3 regions of the Dyella sp. LX-66 genome follow, and region 1 is predicted to be linked to each of the others. Evidence: predicted binding sites of a transcription regulator. Region 1 holds the regulator's gene; each other region holds the start of a gene.
What was found. The regulator sigma-54, encoded in region 1, starts transcription at its own class of promoters, with help from an activator protein. The targets are predictions, from matches to a motif close to TGGCACGNGCNTTGC.
Positions count from the first base shown of each region.

Region 1 (3,271 bases):
GCCGGCGTCGACCCGATTTCGGTGGGCGAGATCCAGCGCATCGTGCGGCACTTGAAGGAGCGCGGCATCGGCGTGCTGATCACCGATCACAACGTACGTGAGACGCTGGGCATCTGCGACCGCGCCTACATCCTCAACGACGGCGAAGTGCTGTCGCGCGGCACGCCGGCGCACATCCTGGCCGACGAGAAAGTACGCGAGGTCTATCTGGGCCGCGAATTCAGGCTGTAGGGCTTTCCTGATCGCCGGCGTGCGCGCGCCGTCACATTCAGCCATTCGGCCTACGCGAGGATCGGCGGGAACCTATGGCCGGTCCTCCCCCTAGGGGTTAGGATGACCCGAAGCTCATCCAAGCCTTTGGGCTCATTCAAAACAGTGGCATGAAACCCGGACTGCAGTTTCGCCTCAATCAACAGCTCACCCTGACGCCGCAATTGCAGCAGGCGATCCGCCTTCTGCAGCTGTCGCAGCTGGAGCTGGAAGCAGAGCTGCGCCAGATCGCCGAGAGCAACCCGCTGCTGGAGTTCTCCGAGGACGCCGCCAACGAGGGCGACAGCGAAGGCGACGGTGAGGCCGCCACCTTCGACGCCCCCACCGAGGCCGCCACCTCCGCCAACGACGGCGACAGCGGCGACGAGCCGGCCGACTGGAGCCAGTCCGGCGGCAACGCCGAAGAACCCATCGATTTCTCCTCCGCCGGCGGCAGCCGCAACAGCGGCGGCGACGAGGACCACTTCGAACCGCAGAACGCCGCGCCCGAGACCCTGCAGGAACACCTGCTGTGGCAGCTCAACCTCACCCACATGAGCCTGCGCGAGCGCACCATCGCCGCGATCATCATCGATGCGCTCAATGCGGACGGTTATCTGGGCGAGACGCTGGAATCGGTCACCGCCGCGGTGCCGGCCGACTTGAAAGCAAACGTCGAGGAAGTCGACGCCGTGCGCCGCCAGGTGCAGCGCTTCGATCCCACCGGCGTGGCCAGCCTGGACCTGCGCGACTGCCTGCGCGTGCAGCTGGAACAGTTCGATCCGGAACTGCCCCAGCGCGAGCTGGCGCTGCGCATCGTCGACAGCGAGCTTGAGCTGCTGGCGCGCAACGACATCGCCCGCCTGTCGCGCCGCCTGCGCGCCAGCGACGAGGAAACCCACGCCGCGGCCATGCTGATCCGCAGCCTGGACCCGCGCCCCGGCGCCGCGCTCGACGTCACCCCGGTGGAGTACGTCGCGCCCGACGTGTACGCACGCAAGGACAGCGGCCGCTGGCGCGTCAGCCTCAATCCCGACTGCCAGCCGCGGCTGGGCCTGAACCAGCATTACTGCAACCTCATCGCGCAGGCCCGCGGCGAAGACGCCAGCTGGATGCGCGGCCAGCTGCAGGAGGCCCGCTGGTTGATCAAGAGCCTGGAATCGCGCGCCGAGACCCTGCTCAAGGTGGCCGAGGCCATCGTGCGCCGGCAGAGCGCCTTCCTCGACTACGGCCCCGAAGCCATGCACCCGCTGGTGCTGCGCGAGGTGGCCGAGGAAGTGGGCATGCACGAGTCCACCATTTCCCGCGTCACCACCCGCAAGTACATCCATACGCCGCGGGGCACCTTCGAGCTGAAGCACTTCTTTTCCAGCGGCGTGTCCACGGAAGACGGCGGCAGTGCATCCGCCACCGCCATCCAGGCCATGCTGCGCAAGCTGATCGACGCGGAAGACCCGCGCAAACCCCTGTCCGACCAGGCCATCGCCGAAGAACTGCACCGCAAGGGCATTCAGGTGGCGCGCCGGACCGTTGCCAAATATCGGGAGGCCATGCGAATTCCCAGCTCCAGCGAGCGCCAGCGGGCCGGTTGACCCGCGACGGTCCGCCGCGCGTTTGCGCCTGGACGGGAACTTGGCGGGACGGAAAGCGTCCCCATACCAAGAGATGACAGTGATGTGTCGGCGACCAACCGGCACCGGCGCATCGACCCACGCCGCGTCATGCGGCAGTACCAGAGGAGGCGCACCATGCAAGTCCAGCTCAGCGGCCAGAAGATCGAGATCACCCAGGCCCTTCGCGAACGCGTGAACGGCCACTGTGAGCGACTTACCCGCCTCGAAAGCAGACTCCTCGAATTGAGCGTCGTCCTCTCCGTCGACAAGCTGCAGCAACGCTGCGAAGGCACGCTCAAAGTCCCCGGCGCCGCACCGCTCCACGCGGAAGCCACCGAATCGGACATGTACGTCTCCATCGACAACATGTTCGACAAGCTGGTGGCGCAGCTGCGCAAGCACCGCGACAAGGTGTGCGACAAGCACCAGCGCGAAGTGCGCGAGGATCGCCAGTACGGCTGAACCTCGCCGGCCCGCCCCGCCTGCCGGGGCGGGCCGCTCCCAAGCCTGGCCCCCGCCCGCGCCGTCTTGCGGCGCACCAAACCGTCCGAACTGGCACAATGTACGCCATCGCCGCCGGCCCCTGCCGGGCATCACGCGGTGCAAAGGATTCGGTTTGGACCGGCTTACCGCCCGACAACTCTACGATGGCGTGCACGAGCGCATGGCCCTGCGCTGGGTGGCCGGCATGCGCGGCGAATCGCGGGTGCTCGAGCGCGGCATGACCGCGTCGCGGCGTCCGTCGCTGATCGGCTATCTCAACGTCATCTATCCGAACAAGATCCAGATCATCGGCACCGAGGAGCTCAACTACCTCGACGCCCTGGATTCGCGCCAGCGCTGGGAAGCGATCAACAAGATCGCCGCCTACCAGCCGGTGGCGATGATCGTCACCAAGGACCAGGCCATCCCGCCCGACCTGCGCGAGGTGGCCGAGGAAACCAACACCCCGCTGTGGATCAGCTCCAAGCGCGGCCACGAGCTGCTCACCTGGATGCAGTACCACCTGGCGCGCATGCTGGCGCCGAAGGTCACCCTGCACGGCGTGTTCCTCGAGGTGTTCTCCATCGGCGTGCTGATCACCGGCGAATCGGGCTCGGGCAAGAGCGAGCTGGCGCTGGAACTGATCAGCCGCGGCCACCGCCTGGTCGCCGATGACGCCACCGAATTCACCCTGATCGCGCCGGACGTGATCGACGGCACCTGCCCCGAGCTGCTGCAGGATCTTCTGGAAGTGCGCGGCCTGGGCGTGCTCAACGTGCGCGAGATGTTCGGCCACACCGCGGTGAAGCCGTCCAAGTACCTGCGCCTGGTGGTGCACCTCAAGCCCATGCGCGAAGGCGAGGACACCGACGGCCTCACCCGCCTTACCGGCGACGTCGGCCACCGCGACATCTTCGAGGTGCCGG
Region 1 is NZ_JAHFVJ010000001.1:158,717-161,987, forward strand. Features, by position in the region: gene lptB (LPS export ABC transporter ATP-binding protein) at 1-231, shown strand, start outside; gene KK141_RS00845 (RNA polymerase factor sigma-54) at 381-1,841, shown strand; gene raiA (ribosome-associated translation inhibitor RaiA) at 1,998-2,324, shown strand; gene hprK (HPr(Ser) kinase/phosphatase) at 2,479-3,271, shown strand, end outside.

Region 2 (3,271 bases), on a different contig from region 1:
GGACCTGTACTTCTGCCATCGCCCCGATCCGGATACGCCGGTGGAGGAAACCGTCGCCGCGATGGACACCCTGGTGCGCCAGGGCAAGGTGCTCTACTGGGGCACCAGCGAATGGCCGGCGGCGCTGATCGCCGAGGCGCACCGCGTGGCGCGCGAGAACCACATGTACGCGCCCAGCATGGAGCAGCCCGAATACAACCTGCTGCACCGCGAGCGGGTGGAGCAGGAATACGCGCCGCTGTACCGCGACTTCGGCATGGGCACCACGATCTGGTCGCCGCTGGCCTCGGGCCTGCTCACCGGCAAATACAACGACGGCGTGCCGAACGACGCGCGCCTGGCCCAGCCCGGCTACGAATGGCTGCGCCAGGCAGTGCTGGAACAGGGCGGCGGGCGCATCGCCAAGGTGCGGCGGCTGGCGCCGATCGCCACCGAGCTCGGCGTGAGCCAGGCGCAGCTGGCGATCGGCTGGTGCCTGGTCAATCCGCATGTGTCCACAGTGATGCTGGGCGCCAGCCGGCTGGAACAGCTGGAGCACAACCTCGACGTGCTGCGCCTGCTGCCGCGGCTGACGCCGGATGTGCTGGCGCGGATCGAGCAGGCGGTGGCCTGAGCGGCGCGGGGCAGGGCGCGGCGTTCTGCCCCGGCCGTGTTCACACTTCGGCCGTTGACAGGTAAATGAGAACGATTATCATCAACTCCGCCTCTGACCAACACGGAGCCTGCTCATGTCCACCACTGCCGTACTGCCCACACCCGCCGACCTGCTGTCGCGCCCGCTCGGCCTGCTGCGCCTGAAGCCCCAGGCGGTGACGCCGGAACCCGGCGCGCGGCGCATCTCCAGCCAGAACCTGCTGGCCGGCGAGCGCGAACTGGTGATCACCCACCAGGGCAGCGAGTACCACCTGCGCCTCACCCGCAACGACAAGCTGATCCTCACCAAGTAAGCCCGCACGTCCGGCGCCCCGCCGGTTTTCCCTTCAGGCCTATCGCCAGCGCCGCGTTGCCCTCCCCGCAGCGCGCCAGCCGGGTCTCCTCTTTCCAGGAGCGCGCCATGTTCGGCTGGCTGGCCCATACCCTTGCCGCAGTCTGTCCGCATTCGCAGGCACCGTCCTGCCAGCCGCGCTGGCTGCACGTGGCGCCCGCCGCGCTGGCCGCGCGCCTGCCGTTGCTCGGCACCGTGCTGTATCTGCCGATGCGCGGCGAAGCTTCGCCCGACCACCCCGCGCGCGGCTGGCTGGCCGAAGGCGAAGACCTCGCCCCGTTGCTGCACACCCAATGGCTGCTCGCTTCCTGCGTGATCGGCGCCGACGGCCCGCGCGAATGGCTGGAATGCGTGGACGCCGCCGGCCGCCTGCGCGCCCGCCTGCACCTGCTGCCGGACACCGACTACCTGGCCTGGGACGTGCTGCTTTCCGCCGCCGTGCCGGCCGGTGCTCCCGCGTTCCGCCGCGTGCAGCGGCCGTTCCGCGCCGCGGGTGCGCGCCTGCTGCATTTCACGCAGCGGCGCCTGGGCAATATGGACGTGCTCGGCGGCAGGGACGCCGCGCAACTCTCCGCGCTCGGCCACGACATCGCCCAGGAAGTGCTGCGCGCCGAGGCGCTGTAGCCCGTCCGCGGCGTCCGGACACTTGTCCGCCTGTCCGTCGATCTGTCCGCGGACAGCCTGCCTTCCGCGGACGCCATCTCCAACCCACTGATAAACAACCTTAATCGATCGCCTGAGCAGTTGGCATAGCGCTTGCTGATACAGGTCCAGGGGCCACTCATGTCCGTGGCCAGGGACCGATCATGATTCGCGATACCTCCGCTCAAGACCGCCTGGTCGAGGTCAAGCCGAGCCGCAAGCGCCGGCTCATCTTCATCGGTGCCGGCGTGGCCGCAGTGGCCGTGCTGGCCCTGGTGCTGCCGCAGGCCAGCCGCCTGTTCTCCGCCGACGCCTCGGTCAGCGGCTCGCGCCTTGCCTTCGGCACGGTCGAGCGCGGGCTGTTCGTGCGCGACATCGCTGCCGAGGGCAAGGTGGTGGCGGCGGTCAGCCCGACGCTGTACGCCACTTCTGGCGGCGCGGTCACCTTGAAGGTGCACGCCGGCGACGTGGTGAAGCAGGGCCAGGTGCTGGCCACCATCGTCAGTCCCGAACTCACCAACAAGCTGGCGCAGGAACAGAGCGCGGCCGACGCGATGGAAGTCGACTTCCTGCGTTCGCAGATCGACGCCAAGAAGAAGCGCGGCGAACTGCAGAAGGCCTTCGACAACGCGCAGATCGACCAGACCAGCGCGCAGCGCGACCTGCAGCGCTACCAGAAAGCCTTCGCCCAGGGCGCCGTGCCCAGCATGAACGTGGACAAGGCCAAGGACGACGTCGAAAAGGCGCGCATCACCGTCGAGCACGCCAAGGCCGACCTCTCCAACGATGGCGCCAGCCTGGACTTCGACATCAAGTCCAAGAAGCTCGCCCACGACCGCCAGGTGCTGCTGGTGAAGGACCTGCAGCGCCAAGTCGACGAACTCAACGTGAAGTCGCCGGTGGACGGCCAGGTGGGCCAGCTGTTCATCGCCGAACGCGCCACCGTGGCCAAGGACGCGCAGCTGCTCAGCGTGATCGACCTGAGCCGGCTGGAAGTGGAAATGAAGGTGCCGGAAAGCTTCGCCCGCGACCTGGGGATCGGCATGGGCGGCGAGATCAGCGGCAACGGCAATACCTGGAAGGGCCTGGTCAGCGCCATTTCGCCCGAAGTGGTGAACGGCGAAGTGGCCGCCCGCCTGCGCTTCGACGGCGACACGCCCAAGCAGCTGCGCCAGAACCAGCGCCTGTCCGTGCGCATCCTGCTGGACCGCCGCGACAACGTGCTGGCTGTGCAGCGCGGCTCCTTCGTCGACGAATCCGGCGGCGCCTACGCCTACATCGTGCGCGACGGCATCGCCGAGAAGCACCCGATCCGCGTCGGCGCCAGCAGCATCGACAAGGTGGAGATCCTGGACGGCCTGAAGGAAGGCGACCGCATCGTGATCTCCGGTACCGACAGCTTCAAGAACGCGGCGCGCGTCGCCATCAGCCGTTGATCTGACCCTCTACTGCTCCATCACCGAAGGACGAAACAACCATGCTCAAGATGACCCACCTGTCCAAGGTCTACCGCACCGAAGTGGTGGAGACCTACGCGCTGCGCGACTTCAACATCGACGTGAAGGAAGGCGAGTTTGTCGCGGTGACCGGCCCGTCCGGCTCCGGCAAGACCACCTTCCTCACCATCGCGGGCCTGCTGGAAAC
Region 2 is NZ_JAHFVJ010000003.1:112,072-115,342, reverse strand. Features, by position in the region: gene KK141_RS07125 (aldo/keto reductase) at 1-613, shown strand, start outside; gene KK141_RS07120 (hemin uptake protein HemP) at 729-947, shown strand; gene KK141_RS07115 (hypothetical protein) at 1,055-1,609, shown strand; gene KK141_RS07110 (HlyD family efflux transporter periplasmic adaptor subunit) at 1,792-3,063, shown strand; gene KK141_RS07105 (ABC transporter ATP-binding protein) at 3,105-3,271, shown strand, end outside.
Region 2: KK141_RS07110 (HlyD family efflux transporter periplasmic adaptor subunit) is a predicted target of sigma-54. The motif match lies at 1,731-1,745, and genes of this name have one in related genera.

Region 3 (3,271 bases), on a different contig from region 1:
ACCGCACGCTCGGTGGCGGCGAGATCGGCCAGCTCGGCGGTATCCAGCGCATCGAGCGCGGCGGCGGCGCTGAGGTCGCCGTGCAGCCGCGCCATGCCGATGTATTCGGACACATGCAGCGGCGATTGGCGCAGCCAGGCGAGGAAACGCGCGCGCTGCGCGGTATCCAGCCCTTCGCGCTGGTCCAGGTACCACTCGGCCGCCTGCTCGGCGGCGCGGCGCAGCAGGCGCGGGTCGATGGCGTCAGTCATAGCGCGCCATCCCGACGCGGCACGCGGCCAGCGCCTTGACGATGTATTTCTTGACCATGTTCGAAGAGACGCCCAGGCGTTCGCCGATCTCGCGGTAGCCCAGTTCGTCGCGGTAATGCATCACCAGCACCGCGCGGCAGCGCGGGGTGAGGCGGGCGATCAGTTCGCCGAGCCGGCGGCGGCGCAGCTCGCGGTCCACGCCGGCGGCCGCTTCGCAGGGCGTGGCCAGGCGTTCCAGCACGTCTTCCAGCGCGTCGCCGTTGACCGGCGCGCGCTGGCGCAAAGTGGCGTGCTCGCGCAGCAGATTGGAGGCGATGGTGAACAGGTAGGCCTCGGGATTGCGGATGTCCTGTGCGCCGTGCCGGTCCGCGCGCAGCAGGCGCAGGTAGACCTCCTGCACCAGGTCCTGCGCATCCCAGGCATGCGCGGTGCGCCTCAGGAAGTAGCGGTTGAGGGTGTCGCGCTGTTCCTCGAACAGGCGCGACAGCCCGGCGGCGGGATCGGTCACGGGCGCTCGCAGCGCGGAGAGAGATGGGCGCGGGACGCTAGTGGGTGGGAGTGACGGTTGTGTGACGACGCGCGGGCAGGCAGATGAGGGGCGGGCTCGCCAAGACGTAGCGACAGAGCGGGGCTTGCTTACTGCTTCTGCTTCATCGCTCCGCCCGCCCCTCACCCCAGCCCTCTCCCCGGAGGGGAGAGGGGGTTGGCTGTGTGGGCCTGGAGGGTCACGTGCCCGAATGAGGGGTGACGGGCTAGGATGGCGAGCGTTGTTCGCAGGCGAAAGGTGAAGCGCATTGTTGGTGCAAATTCGCGATTGATTTAGCGCCTTAAAGGTGCAAAGCGACCATCACCATTCACGCAATCCTTACGCAAGTAACTGATCCGGCTTGGCTCCTTCCGCTGGCATGGAGCTTGCCAAAGAGCGAGTTGTTTCCACGTCCCCACCTATTCGAGGTTCGTCATGTCCGCCCAGAAAGTGCTCGACCTGATCCAGGAACACGACGTCGAGTTCGTCGACCTGCGTTTCGCCGACATGCTCGGCAAGCATCACCACGTCACGTTCCCGGCGCACACCATCGACGAGTCGACCTTCGAGGACGGCAAGATGTTCGACGGTTCCTCGATCGCCGGCTGGAAGGGCATCAACGAGTCGGACATGATCCTGCTGCCCGACCCGGACACCGCCTACCTCGACCCGTTCAGCGGCCACACCCAGCTGGTCCTGCACTGCGACGTGCTGGAACCCAGCACCATGCAGGCCTACGGCCGCGACCCGCGCTCGATCGCCAAGCGCGGCGAGGCGTTCCTGAAGTCCACCGGCATCGCCGACACCGCCTTCTTCGGTCCGGAGCCGGAATTCTTCATCTTCGATTCCGTGCGCTGGCAGAACGACATGGGCCGCGTGTTCTACGAAATCGGCTCCGAAGAGGCCGCCTGGTCGTCGCGCTACAAGTACGAGGACAACAACACCGGCCACCGTCCGGGCGTGAAGGGCGGCTACTTCCCGGTCAGCCCGGTGGATTCGCTCGGCGACCTGCGCGCCGACATGTGCAAGGTGCTGGAGTCGCTGGGCCAGGTGGTGGAAGTGCACCACCATGAAGTGGCCAATGCCGGCCAGTGCGAGATCGGCGTGAAGTTCAACACGCTGGTGCAGAAGGCCGACGAGCTGATGACCATGAAGTACGTCATCAAGAACGTGGCGCACCAGAACGGCAAGACCGTCACCTTCATGCCCAAGCCGATCGTCGGCGACAACGGCAGCGGCATGCACGTGCACCAGTCGCTGGCGAAGGACGGCAAGAACCTGTTCGCCGGCGACCTGTACGGCGGCCTGAGCCAGACGGCGCTGTGGTACATCGGCGGCATCTTCAAGCACGCCAAGGCGATCAACGCCTTCGCCAACTCCACCACCAACAGCTACAAGCGCCTGGTGCCGGGCTTCGAAGCGCCGGTGATGCTGGCGTACTCCGCGCGCAACCGCTCGGCGAGCTGCCGCATCCCGTACGTGTCCAACCCGAAGGGCCGCCGCATCGAAGTGCGCTTCCCCGACCCGATGAACTCCGGCTACCTGGTGTTCACCGCGCTGATGATGGCCGGCCTCGACGGCATCATCAACAAGATCGACCCGGGCGCGCCGGCCGACAAGGACCTGTACGACCTGCCGCCGGAAGAAGAGAAGAACATCCCGCAGGTGTGCTCCAGCCTCGACCAGGCGCTGGACGCGCTGGACAAGGACCGCGACTTCCTCAAGGCCGGCGGCGTGTTCACCGACGACTTCATCGACGCCTACATCGCGCTGAAAATGCAGGAAGTCACCCGCTACCGCGCCAGCACGCATCCGCTGGAATTCCAGATGTACTACGCGCTCTGATCCGCAAGGGTCGGAGTTCCGCGAAGCAATCTGAAAGGACTGCTGGAACAGCGATGTTCCAGCAGTTTTTTTATGCGCTCGGATCGACGGAACCGTTTCTCGGCTGCGTCAGGCCTTGTCGCTTTCCACGATGCGGCGCGCGGATTTCCTCGCCTCTTTGAGCAGCACCTCGTACCTGGCAAGAAACCTGCGCACCAGGTTCGCCGCAAAGCGCTGGGCTTCCATCAGCGCCTCCTCGCCAGCGGCGGCGTAGTGGAAGCCGGCGTACTTCACCGGCCCGTCGCAGGTATGCGACAGCTCGGGCCGGCTGGGGTGGACGAACGAGAACTGCAGTGCCTCGATGCCGGCGTCGATGGAGGCGCCATGCAGGCCCGACTGTTTTTTCCCGACGAACATGCCGGCCATCTCTTCGATGCTTCCTGCGTACTGCAGAACATGGATGAGATCCGCAGCATCCTTGGGCGCATACCGCCGGTTGAGAGCCAGCGCCTTGAGGATGACGAAGGCCGGTACGTCGGCCACGTGAACCCTGCGCGTGAGTACGCCGCCGCCCACCGCCTGCGCCGTCAACTCGCGGGTGATGAACCAGTCGCGCGCCATGCCCGCATGCGGCATCGCCATGGTCGAAACATCTTCGCCTGCGAGCGGC
Region 3 is NZ_JAHFVJ010000012.1:51,547-54,817, forward strand. Features, by position in the region: gene KK141_RS19090 (FecR domain-containing protein) at 1-251, opposite strand, end outside; gene KK141_RS19095 (RNA polymerase sigma factor) at 244-759, opposite strand; gene glnA (type I glutamate--ammonia ligase) at 1,213-2,622, shown strand; gene KK141_RS19105 (hypothetical protein) at 2,731-3,271, opposite strand, start outside.
Region 3: glnA (type I glutamate--ammonia ligase) is a predicted target of sigma-54. The motif match lies at 1,153-1,167, and genes of this name have one in related genera.